Regions from separate parts of the Kitasatospora sp. NPDC059803 genome, predicted to be linked through region 2. Evidence: riboswitches for the same ligand, from Rfam matches in the RefSeq annotation. Region 2 holds a riboswitch; the other holds the start of a gene.

Region 1 (6,949 bases), on a different contig from region 2:
GCGCGACGGCGGCGGCGGTGTCCGGGCCGACGCCGGTGTCGTCGTCCATGTGCAGCACCCAGACGTCGTCCTCGGCCTCGCCCTCCTCGATCCGCAGCTCGTGCGAGTAGTGGTTGGCACGGGCCTTGAACTTGGTGCCGTTGGCCGTCTCGTAGGCCTTCGGCACGGTCACCACCCGGATCAGCGGGTTGCGGGCGGCCAGCCCGTCGATCTTCTCGGCGGCCGCGCAGCCCTCCTCGGTGAGGACGTCCACCCGCATCCACGGGAAGTAGGCCGGCAGGTGCTCGACGTACGAGAGCACCGAGCGCTCCAGCGCCGGATAGGTGTCGTGGCGGCCGATGGTCGGCACCAGCACGATCAGGAAGTCGTCCTCGACCGGCACGGCCGGCGTCATCCGGCTCACCTGGCGCAGCCGGCGGCGGACCATCAGCACACCCTGGAAGCCGATCAGGACGCCGAACACCGGCATCCCCCACAGGATGGTGATCGTCCAGCCGAGCGGGGTGGGGTTGGGCACGTAGGCCCAGACCGAGAAGGCGAAGATGACCGTGAAGGAGAAGTAGAACGGGAGGACCCGGGGCTTCCACGACATCTGTCGCTCGGCGAGCCGGGCGGCCTCGCGGGACGTGGTGAGCACCGTCCGTGCGGGGGCTGTCGATGGCATGGCGAAAGTCGCTCCTCGTCTGCTGGCGGGCCGATCCCCTGCGGGAGCCGGGTCGTTCGTGGGCGGTCCGGGGTTGCGGCGGTCCAGGCCCGCGGCGGTTCGGGGCTGCGGAGGTTCGGGGCTGCGGCGGAGGTTCAGGCCTGCGGCGGGCGGTCCGTCGGCGGGCGGTCGGCCGGGGGCGCGACCGGGCCGGGGGCGACCGGACCGGGCGTCACCGGCGGCGCGGCGGGCCACGGCTGCTGGGCGAGCGTCGACGGGTGCGGGGCCGGCTGGGTGGGCTGCTGCGCGTACGGCACCGGCTGCGACGGCTGGGCCGGCGCCGGCTGCGGCCAGGCGGCGGGCTGCGACTGCGGCGCCGGGGGCTGCTGCGGCCACGCGGGCTGCGGCTGCTGCTGGAACGGCGGCTGCGGTGGCCAGGCGGCCTGCGGCTGCGGCGGCTGTTGCTGCTGTTGCTGCGGCCAGGCGGGCTGGTGCTGGAACGGCTGCTGCTGCTGGAACGGCTGCGGGCCCGGGGCCGGCTCGGCCGGGATCGTCTGCAGCAGCGACCAGTGCAGCTGTCCGCCCGACGCCGCGGCGGCTTCCGACGCCCCCCGCTCCCGCCACTTCAGCCGGGCCAGCAGCAGGATCAGCGCCGCGGTGACGACCACGCCGAGCGCGAAGGTCGCGAGCTTGAGGCCGCCCTCGGTGGTGCTGGTGAACCACTCCCGCTGCGGCTTGTCCAGGAGTGCGCCGGTCAGGCTGCGCACCCGGTTGTACCCCTCGACCAGTGCGACGCCGGCCGCCACCCCGAGCGCCCAGGTGCGCCCGCGCAGCAGCAGGATTCCCGAAACCAGGTAGATCAGGCCGTAGTTGAGGCTGCCGGTCTCGGCGTCCACCGAGGTGCCGCCGTAGTAGAAGATGCCTTTGACGTAGGTCGCGAACCCGACCTGGCCGAAGCAGTTGTACGCCGCCCAGCCGAGCAGCACCACGCCCCAGCCGACGGCGATGCCGCCGGCCGCGCGCATCGCACGCGCCTGTCCCATCCCGCACCCCCGCCCCGCCGGGCCCGTCCCGGCGTCAGCCCCTCGGCTTCGCCGCCACAGGATGCCACACGGCACAACGGACACGGTATTCCGGCCGTTCAACGGAATTCAGTGGTGTAGCACACCTCGCGGCGACCGGCTCGGCGGACGCACGGGGCGGCTCAACGGACGTGCAGGCCGCCCCAGTCGACGTTCGCGCCGAACGGGCCTGCGCCGCCGGTGAGCGCCAGCGGGCTGTGGTAGGTGGCGTTGACGTCCGCGCCGGAGTTGCGCGGCTGGTCCGGCGTCAGGTTGTCCGAGGTGAGCGACTGCCCCCAGACCGTCCAGATCGTCCAGGGCGTGCGCCGCAGCGTGTCCGGCTGGCGGGAGTTGACCGGGACGGCGAAGGACTCGGCCAGGATCCGCGGCTTGCCGTAGGCCGCGAGCCCGTCGTAGTACCGCTTGGTCCACACCTCGCCGGTGCCGATCGGGTGCGCGGGGCTGCCGCTGTAGTCGTCCACCCCGACCACGTCGACGTACTGGGAGCCCGGGTAGTAGTCCCACGGGTCCGCGCCGGGGGCTCCGTCCCAGGACACCGGCGTCCAGACGAACAGCAGGTTGTGCAGGCCCCTGGTCTCCACCAGGTAGCGGTAGGTGATCCGCCACAGCGCCTGGTAGTCGGCCGGCTTCTGGCCCGACCACCAGAACCTGCGGGCGCAGTCCTGCACGTTCATCTCGTGGTACGGGCGCAGCAGCACCGGCACGTCGTGGGCGGCCAGGTACTCCAGGTGGTCGGCCAGGTAGGACAGGTCGGTCATCAGCGCGCGGTACTCGGGGGTGTCGTGCGCACTGTCGACGACCCGGCCGAACCAGCCCTTGTCCTTGGCGGCCGGGGAGTTCGAACAGAGCACCTGCTCGAAGGACTTGACGTCCGAACCGGGGTAGGGCTGGTGGAAGGACATGCCGACGATCCCGGCCGGCCCCCCGCCGTTGTCGGGCAGTTCGGTGGTGGTGCCGTCGCAGTTGTGCTGGACGCCGGCCGTGCCGTAGCTGCCGTCGTCGGCGCGCGGGTGGCCGGACCAGACGGCGGAGAGCAGGTCGACGGCGTCGTCGGTGTACTGCCAGCCGGCCCGGCAGGTGGGCCACCGGCCGGCCGAGTAGGAGCGCGGGTCGCCGACGCCCCAGCCGGTCTGGCCGTAGCCGGGGCCGAGGTCGGTCTCAACGAAGCCGGGCAGCTTGCCGGTGAGGTCGGCGGCCTTCTTGTAGTAGTAGCCGACCTGCTTGGTGCCGCGGTAGTCGCCGTACTCGGGGTTGTTGCGCTCGTTGTGCGCCTCGACGTGCTGGCCGATCACCGTCCCGCCGCTCTGCCCGGTGCGGGCCTGCCCCTCCAGGTCGGCGAGCAGCTGCTGGACGGCCCGGGCGTTCGGCGAGGCCTGCGGGTCCCGGGCGAGCAGGTCCCGGCCGACCTCCGGCGGCAGGGTGCGGCCGGAGAAACCGACCGCCACCGGGACGCGGGCGGGCTGTTCGCCGTCGGCCCGGCCGTCACGCTGCAACAGCGCCACGGCGCCCGCGGCCACCACGACCCCGGCCGCGGCCAGGACGGCGGGCTTGCCGCGCAGGGCTCTGGGCAGGGCCACGGACCGCTCCTCCGGTTGCTCGCCGGCACCGGCCCAGGCGGACACAACCGGAACACTCGTGCGAATGACTGCCCCGAGAGCCTGCCACACTCCCCCGGCCCCGGCGAGCGAACCCGCCGGGGCCGGAGTGTCACGGCGGATCAGCCGGCCGCGGCGGCCCCCGGCGCACCCGGCGCGGCCGCGGACGCGGCCTTGGCGCGCTGGAGCAGCTGGCCCTTCACGTGCTCGCCGAAGCCGGCGGCCGCCGCGGTGGCGGCGGCGTCAGCGGTGTCGCCGCCCTTCGCCGAGCCCTCGACCGTGAAGTAGGCGTACCGGCCCAGGGTGTTGTGCGTGTTGGTGCAGCCCGGCGTGGCGCAGAAGGCCGGCGCGCCCGGCGCGACGGCGCCCTTGAGGTGGCCGGTGTAACTCTTCATCGAGGTCTCGGCCTGGATCTTGTGGTCGAAGACCGCGACGCCGACGGTCACCGCGCTGTCGCCGGAGACGTAGGTCGCCCGGAGCACCTTCTGGCAGCCCTGGTCACCGAGGACCTTGCCGAGCCCGCCGGTCGTCGAGTTCCCGTCCCAGCAGGGCGAGTCCAGCGAGACGAAGGTCCGGTTCCAGGTGGCGCCGTTGACCGTCACCTGGAGTGCGGAGAACAGCGCCCCCGCGTCCTGTGGTGCCGGGTCGGTGGCGGCCTCCCAGATCGGCTTCGACGGGTCGTCCGGCGCGCCGCCCGGGGTGCCGGCGGCACTTGGCGCGGCGCTCTGGGCGGCACTCGGTGCGGCACTCGGCGCGGCGGAGGACGGCCGGTTGGAGGCCGAGGCGGTCGGCCCGGTGGGCGGCTTGTCGCCGTCGCCCTTCGTCAGCAGCACCGTCCCGCCCGCGACCAGGCCGCCGACCAGGACGACCGCGACCGCCACGCCGAGGGCCCGCAACCGGCGGCGGCGCTTGTCGTCCGCCGCGTTGCGGTCCGCCAGCGCCTGCCAGTTCGGCTCGGCGCGCTGCGGCGCCTGGGGCTGCGGGTACGGCTGCGGGTGCGCCTGCGGGTGCCCTTGGGGATGCGGCTGGGGGTTCGGCTGCCACTGCGGCGGCAGCTGCTGCCCCGGTTGGCCCGGCTGCGGCAGCGGAGGCTGCCCCGGCGGACCGGGCTGCGCCACCGGCTGCGCGGGCGGCACCGGAGGTCCGTACGAGGCCGGCGGCGGCCCGAAGCCCCCGCTCGGCGGCAACACCGGACCGGGCACCACCGGCGGCTGCTGACCGTGCGCGTCCCCCGGCCCGGTGGGAGGCGTTCCCTGCGGACCCTGCCCGGGTGCGCCAGTTCCGTCGCTCACGCGCCCCCTCGCTTCGCTCGATGATCGCTTCGCGAAACGCGCCCCTCGGCGCTTCGCTCGCTCATGCGCCCAGATCGTAGGGCATGCCCCCGCCAGCCGGTCCGCCCGGTGACCGTTCCGTATCGAAACCAGGACGCCGGAGCCCGGAACCAGGGCCCCGGGAGCCCGGATCCGAGGCGCCCCAAGGCCACGACCCGCCCCCTCCCAGCACCCCCGGTTATCGCGCCGACACACCGCGCCGTACTACATGTGGGGTCGCATCAGAGAGACACCACAAGATGTATGCTCAATCCTGCTGTCGATGCAGGGGAACCCGGTGCGAATCCGGGACTGCCCCGCAGCGGTGAGCGGGCGGCTCCAGCAGCCGCACCGCGAGTCCGAGTACCTGCCGACGGTGTGCGCACGGGCCCTCCCGCAGAGGCCGCGCCAGCACGAGAACTACCTTCCGGGCCTCGCGGGCGGGCCGGGGACGCCACTGTCGCGCGACGCTTTCTGCGTACGTGCCGTGCTCCCCTGCCCCGAACGGCCCGGTACCCCCCGATCACCGCCGCCGATCGCCGCCAGGAGAGAGCGCCTTGACCACCGCTGCCTCAGCCACCCTGCCCGCCCAGGGCACCGGCCCCGCCCCCACCGACCCGACGGTCTCCGACCCCGGCGGCGCGCTTCTTCGGCTGCTCACCGACCGCAGCGTCGATCTCCCCCAGGTGGACCCCGGCCATGTCGCCGCCGCCGCGCTGCGCGGCCGCCACGCCGGCTCGGACTTCGCCGAGCTGCGCGGGCTGGCCGTGGACGCCGCCGCGTCGATGATCGCCGAGGACCCCCAGTACTCGAAGCTGGCCGCCCGGCTGCTCGCCCTGGAGATCGTCGACGAGGCGAACAGCCAGGGCTCGCGCTCCTTCGCCGCCTCGATCGCCGTCGGCCACGACGAGGGCCTGATCGGTGACACCACCGCCGCCTTCGTCGCCAAGCACGCCGCCGCCCTGGACGCGCTGATCGACGCGCACGGCGACGACCGCTTCGAGTACTTCGGCCTGCGCACCGTGCAGTCCCGCTACCTGCTGCGCCACCCGATCACCCGCAAGGTCATCGAGACCCCGCAGCACTTCCTGCTCCGCGTCGCCTGCGGCCTGGCGGTCGGCGACAGCGAGCAGTCCGTGCGCGAGGTCGCCGAGCTGTACGGCCTGATGAGCCGGCTGGAGTACCTGACCTCCTCGCCGACCCTGTTCAACTCCGGCACCCGGCACCCGCAGATGTCGAGCTGCTACCTGCTCGACTCCCCGCTGGACAACCTGGACTCGATCTACAACCGCTACGCGCAGATCGCCCGGCTGTCCAAGCACGCCGGCGGCATCGGCCTGTCCTACTCGCGCATCCGCTCGCGCGGCAGCCTGATCCGCGGCACCAACGGCAAGTCCAACGGCATCGTCCCGTTCCTGCGCACCCTCGACTCCTCGGTCGCCGCCGTCAACCAGGGCGGCCGCCGCAAGGGCGCGGCCTGCGTCTACCTGGAGACCTGGCACGCCGACATCGAGGAGTTCCTGGAGCTCCGCGACAACACCGGCGAGGAGGCGCGGCGCACCCACAACCTCAACCTGGCGCACTGGATCCCGGACGAGTTCATGCGCCGGGTCAACGCCAACGAGGACTGGTCGCTGTTCTCCCCCGCCGACGTGCCCGAGCTCGTCGACCTGTGGGGCTCCGACTTCGACGAGGCCTACCGCAAGGCCGAGCTGGCCGGCAAGGCCGTGCGCACCATCCCCGCGCAGACCCTGTACGCCCGGATGATGCGCACCCTGGCGCAGACCGGCAACGGCTGGATGACCTTCAAGGACGCCTCCAACCGCGCCGCCAACCAGACCGCGCTGCCCGGCCGCACGGTGCACTCCTCGAACCTGTGCACCGAGATCCTGGAGGTCACGGACGACTCCGAGACCGCCGTCTGCAACCTCGGCTCGGTCAACCTCGGCGCCCACGTCGCCCCCGGGGCCTCCGTCGACGACCTGCTCGGCGCCATGGACTGGGAGCGCCTCGACGCCACCGTCCGCACCGCCGTGACGTTCCTCGACCGCGTGGTGGACATCAACTTCTACCCGACCACCGAGGCCGGCACCTCCAACTCCCGCTGGCGCCCGGTCGGCCTCGGCGTGATGGGCCTCCAGGACGTCTTCTTCAAGCTGCGGATCGACTTCGACTCCGCCGAGGCCGCGCGGCTCTCCACCCTCATCGCCGAGCGCATCATGCTCACCGCGTACGAGCGCTCCGCCGACCTGGCCGAGCAGCTGGGCCGCCACGAGGCCTACGGCGAGACCCGCGCCGCCCGCGGCGAACTGCACATCG
Region 2 (6,949 bases):
CCTCCTGCCCTCCGTCCTCGCCATCATGCTCATCGCCCTGGCCTGGCCCGCCGGGGGACGCCTGGCCGTCGCAGCCGCCGCCACCCTCCTGGGCATTCCCTACGCCGTGCGCATCGTCGCCGCGGCAGCCGCCCCCATCGCCGCCACCGGCTACGTCGAGGCCGCGGCCGTCGGCGGCGAACGCCTGTGGCACCTGACGGTCCGCGAGGTGCTGCCCAACCTGCGCTCCACCCTCCTCGCCCTGTTCGGCCTGCGCTTCGTCGAAGGCGTCTACATCGTCTCGGTCGCCGCCTTCCTCCAGCTCGGCCCCCAACCCCCGGAAGCCGACTGGGCGTTGATGATCCGCGAGAACGCCGCCGGGATCACCCTCAACCCCTGGGCGGTCGGCGCGCCGTGCCTGGCCATCGGGCTGCTCGCCATCAGCGTCAACCTCGCCGCCGAAGCCCTCGCCCCCGCCCGGCCGACCCCGGAGACCCCGCTGTGAGCACCGCCGCCCCCGCCGCCCGCGCCACTGGCCTGTCCATCGCCCTCGCGGGCACGCCCCTGCTCACCGACGCCACCGTCGCCCTCACCCCGGGCCGGGTCACCGCCATCACCGGCCCCTCCGGCGCCGGCAAGACCACCCTCCTGCGCGCCCTGGTCGGAGCCTTCCCACCAGGCGCCCGCGTCACCACCGGCACCCTCGACGTCCTCGGCCACGACATCCTCGCCCTCCCGCCCGAGGACCTTCGCCGCCTTCGCCGCCACAAGCTCGCCTTCGTCGGCCAGGACCCGGGCTCAGACCTCAACCCGCGCATGCGCGTCGACCGCCTCCTGACCGAGACCGCCGCCGACCGCCGCCGAACCTCCGTACCCGACCTGCTGCGCGCCGTCCGCCTGCCGGTCGGCGAGCGCCTCGAACACCGCCGCCCCGCAGGCCTGTCCGGCGGTCAGCAGCGGCGTGTCGCCCTTGCCCGCGCCCTCGCCCGACGGCCCGAGATCCTCCTCCTCGACGAACCCACCGCCGGCCTCGACCCGGCCCTGCGCGACGACATCGCCGACCTGCTGCGCGAGATCGCCGACTCCGACGGCCTCGCCATCGCCCTCACCAGTCACGACCCGGACTTCGTCGCCCGCTGCGCCGACGACGTGCTGGCCCTGTGGCCCGACCGCCTTGCCGCGGCCCCGGCTGGGGCCCCGGCTGCGGTTGGGGCTGCGGCGGTGGCCGGGGCTGTGGCCGGGGTTGTGCCGGCAACGGCCGTGCAGGCCGCACGCGTTCGTACCAGGGCCGCCTCCGGAATGCCGCCCGTCGTGGAGGTGAAGGCGCTCAGCGCCGGCATCGGCACGGTCCGCACCCGCCACCGCGTCTTCGCCGCCGTCGACCTCGCCCTGATGCCCGGCACGCTGACCGGGATCACCGGCCCGTCCGGATGCGGCAAGAGCACGCTGCTGCGCACCCTGGCCGGCCTTCACCGGCCCGAGTCCGGCAGCGTCATCCTCCACGGCGAACACCTGGCCCCGTCCTACCGGCGCCGCAGCCGCGACCAGCGCCGCCGCATCCAGCTCGTCCCCCAGAACCCCCTCGGCGCCCTCAACCCGGCCCACACCGTCGGTGCCACCCTCACCCGGCCGCTGAAGCTGCACTTCGGCCTTCCCGCCGCCCGGTGCGAGGAGCGCGTCGCCGAACTGCTCACCGCCGTCGGCCTGCCCCCGCACTACGCGACCCGCCACCCCCACGAACTCTCCGGCGGCCAACGCCAGCGCGTCTCCCTCGCCCGCGCCCTGGCCGCCGAACCCGACGTCCTGCTCTGCGACGAGGTCACCTCCGCCCTCGACACCGACACCGCCGCCGCGCTCATGGACCTTCTCGACGACCTGCGCACCAGCCGGGGCCTGGCGGTGGTCCTCGTCAGCCATGACCTCCCCCTCGTCACCGGCCACGCCGACCACGTCCTGCCCCTCGCGGGCCCCCACCCCGCACCGCTCACCGCGCAGCAGCCCGCCGGCGTCCGCTGACTCCTACTCGGAGATCCACCGTCGGCGCTGTCCGCCGGTGAGCACCCAGCCGGGGCCCGAGGGCGAGGGTGTGCGGCGTCCCGCGCCGCGGGCGGCCGCCGTGCACACCCGCCGCAGCAGGGAGTTGAGTTCGGCGCGCTGGCCCTTCGTCAACGAGGCGAGCAGGTCGCCTTGTACGGCGGATGCGTCGTCGTGCAGCACGTCCAGCGCTGCCTGCCCGGCCGGGGTGATCGTCAGCACCTCCTGCCGCCCGCCGATCTGGACGACCATGGAGTGCACCAGGCCTGCCGACAGGAGGTCGTCCAGTGCCTGGGCGGAGTCGGCCCCGGTTGCGGCGGTTGCGGTTGCGGCGGCGTGCTCGATGAGGTCGCGGCGCCCGTGCGGCCCCAGCTGGGCGAGTGCGGACAGCAGCGCCTGATGGGCCGGGCCCATTCCCCTCGCGTCGAGCCGGTCGGCCAGCAGCCGGTCGACCGCCCTGCCGGCCGTCGACAGGAGGTAGACGGTCTGTTCGAAGGGGCTCGTCGAGCCCGTCCTCCCGTCGTACACACCAGGTCCCATCGTCCGGTGGCCGCCGTGTTCTCGGACCGGGGCCATGGTGGCGGCACCCGCGCGGGGATGCCGAGCCCGGAGGCCGGAGTGAACGCGGCCTCTGATCGCCGGCGGGCGGGCGGCTGCGCCAAGACCCGCACGGGTAAGCCGAGCCTCACCATACCCGGACCCGCACGGTTGGTCTACATCGATGTCGTCAGACCGTGCCGTGAGCCCTCAGGGTCCGGGCCGCGTACTCGACGTACTCGTGCAGCCCGTAGGCCAAGGCCGCGCTGAGCAGGGCCGCGACCGTGACGGCGGCGACCAGGGCGACGGCGGCGTGCGCCCTGCGGCCGGTCGGGCGGGCGGGTGCGGGGCCCAGGAGGGCCTGGACACGCTGGGGCACGGGGCCGGTGCTCACGGACAGCAGGGGCCCGGCGGTTCGGCGGGCGGACGGCGATCCGGCCAGGGCCGCCCGGGCGATGGCGGTCGCGGCGGTGCGCCGGTCGGCGACCGCGGCGGCGGCCTGCTCGTCGGCCCAGCGTTCCAGGTGGTAGTCGAGGTCGGCCCGCAGCCGGGCCAACGCCGGGTGTACGGCGGCGGCGAGGTCGACGGCGGCGGACAGCAGGTGGTGGCGCCCGCGCAGGTGGGCGCGCTCGTGGGCGAGGAGCACCGCGCGCTCCGCCGGGCCCAGCGCGCTCAGCATGCCGGCCGAGACGACGACACGGCCGGGGCGCCCCCGGTGGCCGGGCAGGGCGAAGGCCTCGGCGTCCTTGCCCGCGACCACGAGCAGGTCGCCGTCGCCCGTCGCATCAGCGGTCAGGCCCCAGGCACGGGCGAGGAGCACGCGGTGCCCGCGCCACCGCAGCGTCAGCCGTACGGCCTGGACGGCCAGCGCGGCCCCGGCAGCGCAGGACACCGGCACCACGGCCGGCCACCGGGCGACGACGCCGGACAGCGGCAGGTGCTCCAGGCCTGCCAGGAACGGGACGTGGAACAGCCCGGCGAGTGCCGCGACGGTGCCGCCCGCCAGCAGGACGGCCGCGCCCGTGAGCGCGAGCGAGGCCTCGCGCGGAGGGAGCAGCAGGGCCAGGCGGCGTGCGGCGGGCGCCGCGGCCCAGGGGAGCAGCAGGGCCAGGGCGACGACCGTCAGGATCAGGCCCATGCGTCGTCCTCGGGCCCGGGCCTGCCGGAGTCCGCCGCGGTCGCGGCCCTGGCCCCGGTCTGGGCCCCGGCCTCGGCCTCGGTCTGGGCATCGAGGAGCAGGCGGCGCAGCACGTCCTCGTCGTCCTCGGACAGGGAGGAGACGAACCGCTTCAGCACGAGGTCCCGCTGGGGTTCCTTCTCCAACTCCCGGCGCATGCGCCCGGCCGCCAGTCCGGCGGCGTCCTCCACCGGGGCGTAGGCGAAGGACCGCGCGGGTCGGCTGCGGACCAGGGTCCCCTTCTCGTGCAGGCGCGTGAGGATCGTCGTCACGGTGGTGCGGGCCAGCCCGTGGTCCAGCGCCTCCTTGACCTGCTGGGCGGTCAGCGGCTCGCCGGCCGCCCACAACACCGCCAGCACGTCCGCGACCAGTTCCCCGTGCGGACGCCTGGCGTCCCGACCGACCCTCACATCGTTCTCCCTGTCCCGACACTCCCGGCAGGCACACCTCCGGCAGGCGCACCTCCGGCGCCGACAGCGGTCGGCGGCCGAGGCCTGCCCGCGCCGGTATGGCGAAGATGGGCCCGGCCTGTGTTGCTTAGGTGTGCCTCAGCTAACTTTACGGGCTCGTGGCCCCGCGCTGCCGGGCGCCTGATTTGCGGACACCGTCCGGTCACGTGCCGCTCGGCGCGGTGGAAAGCCGATGGCGCAACGCGCGTGCGGGCCTCTGGACTTACTAGGACGTCCAACTATATGGTCGACGGCAGGTCCGCGGTGTCAGGGAAGCCGGTGTGAGTCCGGCACGGTCCCGCCACTGTGACCGGGGAGTTCGTCCTCGCAGACGAAGGCCACTGGCAGCCAGCCGGGAAGGCCTGGGGGCGTGCGGTGATCCGGGAGTCAGGATACCGGCCGCGGGTGATCCGTGTTTTCCACGAGGATGGAGACGACACGCATGACTCCGAGCTGCTCCCGCTCCACTGCCGCTCCTGGTCGTCCCGTGCCCACGGCCGCCGGGGCCCCGACACCCTGACGTTCCGTTCCGCCGCCGCACGCCCGTGTCGCGGGGCGCACCACCGTGCGCCCGCCGACCGGCGGCGGCCTCCGATCCTCCTCCTCTCCCCACCCCTGTCGAGAGAAGGAACCCGATGGTCCGAGAACTGACCCACTTCGTCGCCGGCAAGCCCACCGCCGGCACCTCCGGTCGCTTCGGCGACGTGTACGACCCCAACATCGGCCGGGTGCAGGCCCGGGTGCCGCTGGCGAGCCGGGCCGAGGTCGAGGCGGTGATCGCCGACGCCGCGCAGGCCCAGCCCGCATGGGCCGCGTGGAACCCGCAGCGGCGGGCCCGCGTCCTGCTGCGCTTCCTCCAACTCGTCGAGCAGGAGAAGGAGGAACTGGCCCGGCTGCTGTCCGCCGAGCACGGCAAGACCGTGGCCGACGCCCACGGGGACATCCAACGCGGCCTGGAGGTCGTGGAGTTCGCCGCCGGCATCCCGCACCTGCTGAAGGGCGAGTTCAGCGACAACGCGGGCACCGGCATCGACGTGTACTCGATGCGCCAGCCGCTCGGCGTGGTCGCGGGCATCACGCCGTTCAACTTCCCCGCGATGATCCCGCTCTGGAAGGCCGCACCCGCCATCGCCTGCGGCAACGCCTTCGTCCTCAAGCCCTCGGAGCGCGACCCCTCGGTGCCGCTGCGCCTGGCCGAGCTGTTCCTGGAGGCCGGGCTGCCGCCGGGCGTGCTGAACGTGGTCAACGGCGGCAAGGAGGCCGTCGACACCCTGCTGGAGGACCCGCGGGTGCAGGCGGTCGGGTTCGTCGGCTCCACACCGATCGCCCAGTACGTGTACGCCACCGCCGCCGCGCACGGGAAGCGGGCGCAGTGCTTCGGCGGCGCCAAGAACCACCTGGTCGTGATGCCGGACGCCGACCTCGACCAGGCCGCGGACGCGCTGATCGGCGCCGGCTACGGCTCGGCCGGCGAGCGCTGCATGGCGATCTCGGTGGCCGTCCCGGTGGGGGAGGAGACGGCCGACGCCCTGGTGGCCAAACTGGTCGAGCGGATCGCCGCGTTGAAGGTCGGGCGCTCGGACGACCCGGCGGCGGACTTCGGCCCGCTGGTCGGCGCCGACGCGCTGGAGCGGGTCCGCGGCTACCTGGACCTCGGGGTCGAGGAGGGCGCCGAACTCGTCGTCGACGGGCGGGACTTCCGGCTGGAGGGGCACGAGGACGGCTACTTCCTCGGCGCCTCGCTGTTCGACCGCGTCACGCCCGACATGCGGATCTACCGGGAGGAGATCTTCGGCCCCGTCCTGACCGTGCTCCGCGCCGCCGACTACGAGGAGGCGCTGCGCCTGCCCGGCGAGCACGAGTTCGGCAACGGCGTGGCCGTCTACACCCGGGACGGCGACACGGCGCGGGACTTCGCCCGCCGGGTGAACACCGGCATGGTCGGCGTCAACGTGCCGATCCCCGTGCCGGTCGCGTACCACACCTTCGGCGGCTGGAAGCGCTCCGGGTTCGGCGACCTCAACCAGCACGGGCCGGACTCGATCCGCTTCTACACCCGCACCCGGACCGTCACCTCGCGCTGGCCCTCCGGGGTCAAGGAGGGCGCGAGCTTCACCATCCCGACGATGGGCTGAGGGCGCCGTGCACGACCTCACAGAGGACCAGCTCGCCATCGCGGCGACCACCCGGGCCTTCGCCCGCGAACACCTGGCGCCGAACGCGGTCGCGTGGGACCAGGCCAAGCACTTCCCGGTGGACGTGCTGCGCAAGGCGGCGGACGTCGGCCTGGCCGGTGTCTACGTCCGCGAGGAGTCCGGCGGCTCCGGGCTCACCCGCGCCGACGGCGTGCTGGTGTTCGAGGCGCTGGCCACCGGCTGCCCGTCCATCGCCGCCTACCTGTCCATCCACAACATGGTCGCCTGGATGATCGACCGCTACGGCGACGACGCCCAGCGCACCCGGTGGCTGCCGGGCCTCAGCGCCATGGCGACCCCCGCCAGCTACTGCCTCACCGAGCCCGGCGCGGGCTCGGACGCGGCGGCACTGACCACCCGAGCCCGCCGGGACGGGGCGCACTGGGTCCTCGACGGCGTCAAGCAGTTCATCTCGGGCGCGGGCGTCTCCCGGGTCTACCTGGTGATGGCCCGCACCGGCGGACCGGGGGCCGGCGGGGTGTCCGCGTTCGTCGTCGAACGCGACGGAGCCGGCGGGGGGGGGGGGGCCCCCGGTGGGGATCTTGTGTGGGGACACCCCCCCCCCCCCCCCCCGCAGC

Evidence for each region. Region 2 has a riboswitch for cobalamin ahead of ACFV6I_RS04745 (CoA-acylating methylmalonate-semialdehyde dehydrogenase). Riboswitches for the same ligand answer to the same signal wherever they lie in the genome.
Region 1: it holds a riboswitch for cobalamin, as region 2 does, so the genes downstream of both, ACFV6I_RS16700 (ribonucleoside-diphosphate reductase subunit alpha) here and ACFV6I_RS04745 (CoA-acylating methylmalonate-semialdehyde dehydrogenase) in region 2, are expected to answer to the same signal.

The regions. Positions count from the first base shown of each region.
Region 1 covers NZ_JBHWIJ010000088.1:18,131-25,079, forward strand. Annotated here, with positions in the region: gene ACFV6I_RS16680 (glycosyltransferase family 2 protein) at 1-664, opposite strand, end outside; gene ACFV6I_RS16685 (hypothetical protein) at 799-1,686, opposite strand; gene ACFV6I_RS16690 (glycoside hydrolase family 26 protein) at 1,848-3,302, opposite strand; gene ACFV6I_RS16695 (hypothetical protein) at 3,443-4,456, opposite strand; cobalamin riboswitch at 4,878-5,020, shown strand; gene ACFV6I_RS16700 (ribonucleoside-diphosphate reductase subunit alpha) at 5,212-6,949, shown strand, end outside.
Region 2 covers NZ_JBHWIJ010000017.1:19,306-26,254, forward strand. Annotated here, with positions in the region: gene ACFV6I_RS04720 (ABC transporter permease) at 1-484, shown strand, start outside; gene ACFV6I_RS04725 (ABC transporter ATP-binding protein) at 481-1,995, shown strand; gene ACFV6I_RS04730 (MarR family winged helix-turn-helix transcriptional regulator) at 1,999-2,541, opposite strand; gene ACFV6I_RS04735 (M48 family metalloprotease) at 2,741-3,688, opposite strand; gene ACFV6I_RS04740 (BlaI/MecI/CopY family transcriptional regulator) at 3,679-4,137, opposite strand; cobalamin riboswitch at 4,404-4,595, shown strand; gene ACFV6I_RS04745 (CoA-acylating methylmalonate-semialdehyde dehydrogenase) at 4,812-6,311, shown strand; partial or broken gene ACFV6I_RS04750 (acyl-CoA dehydrogenase family protein) at 6,319-6,949, shown strand, end outside.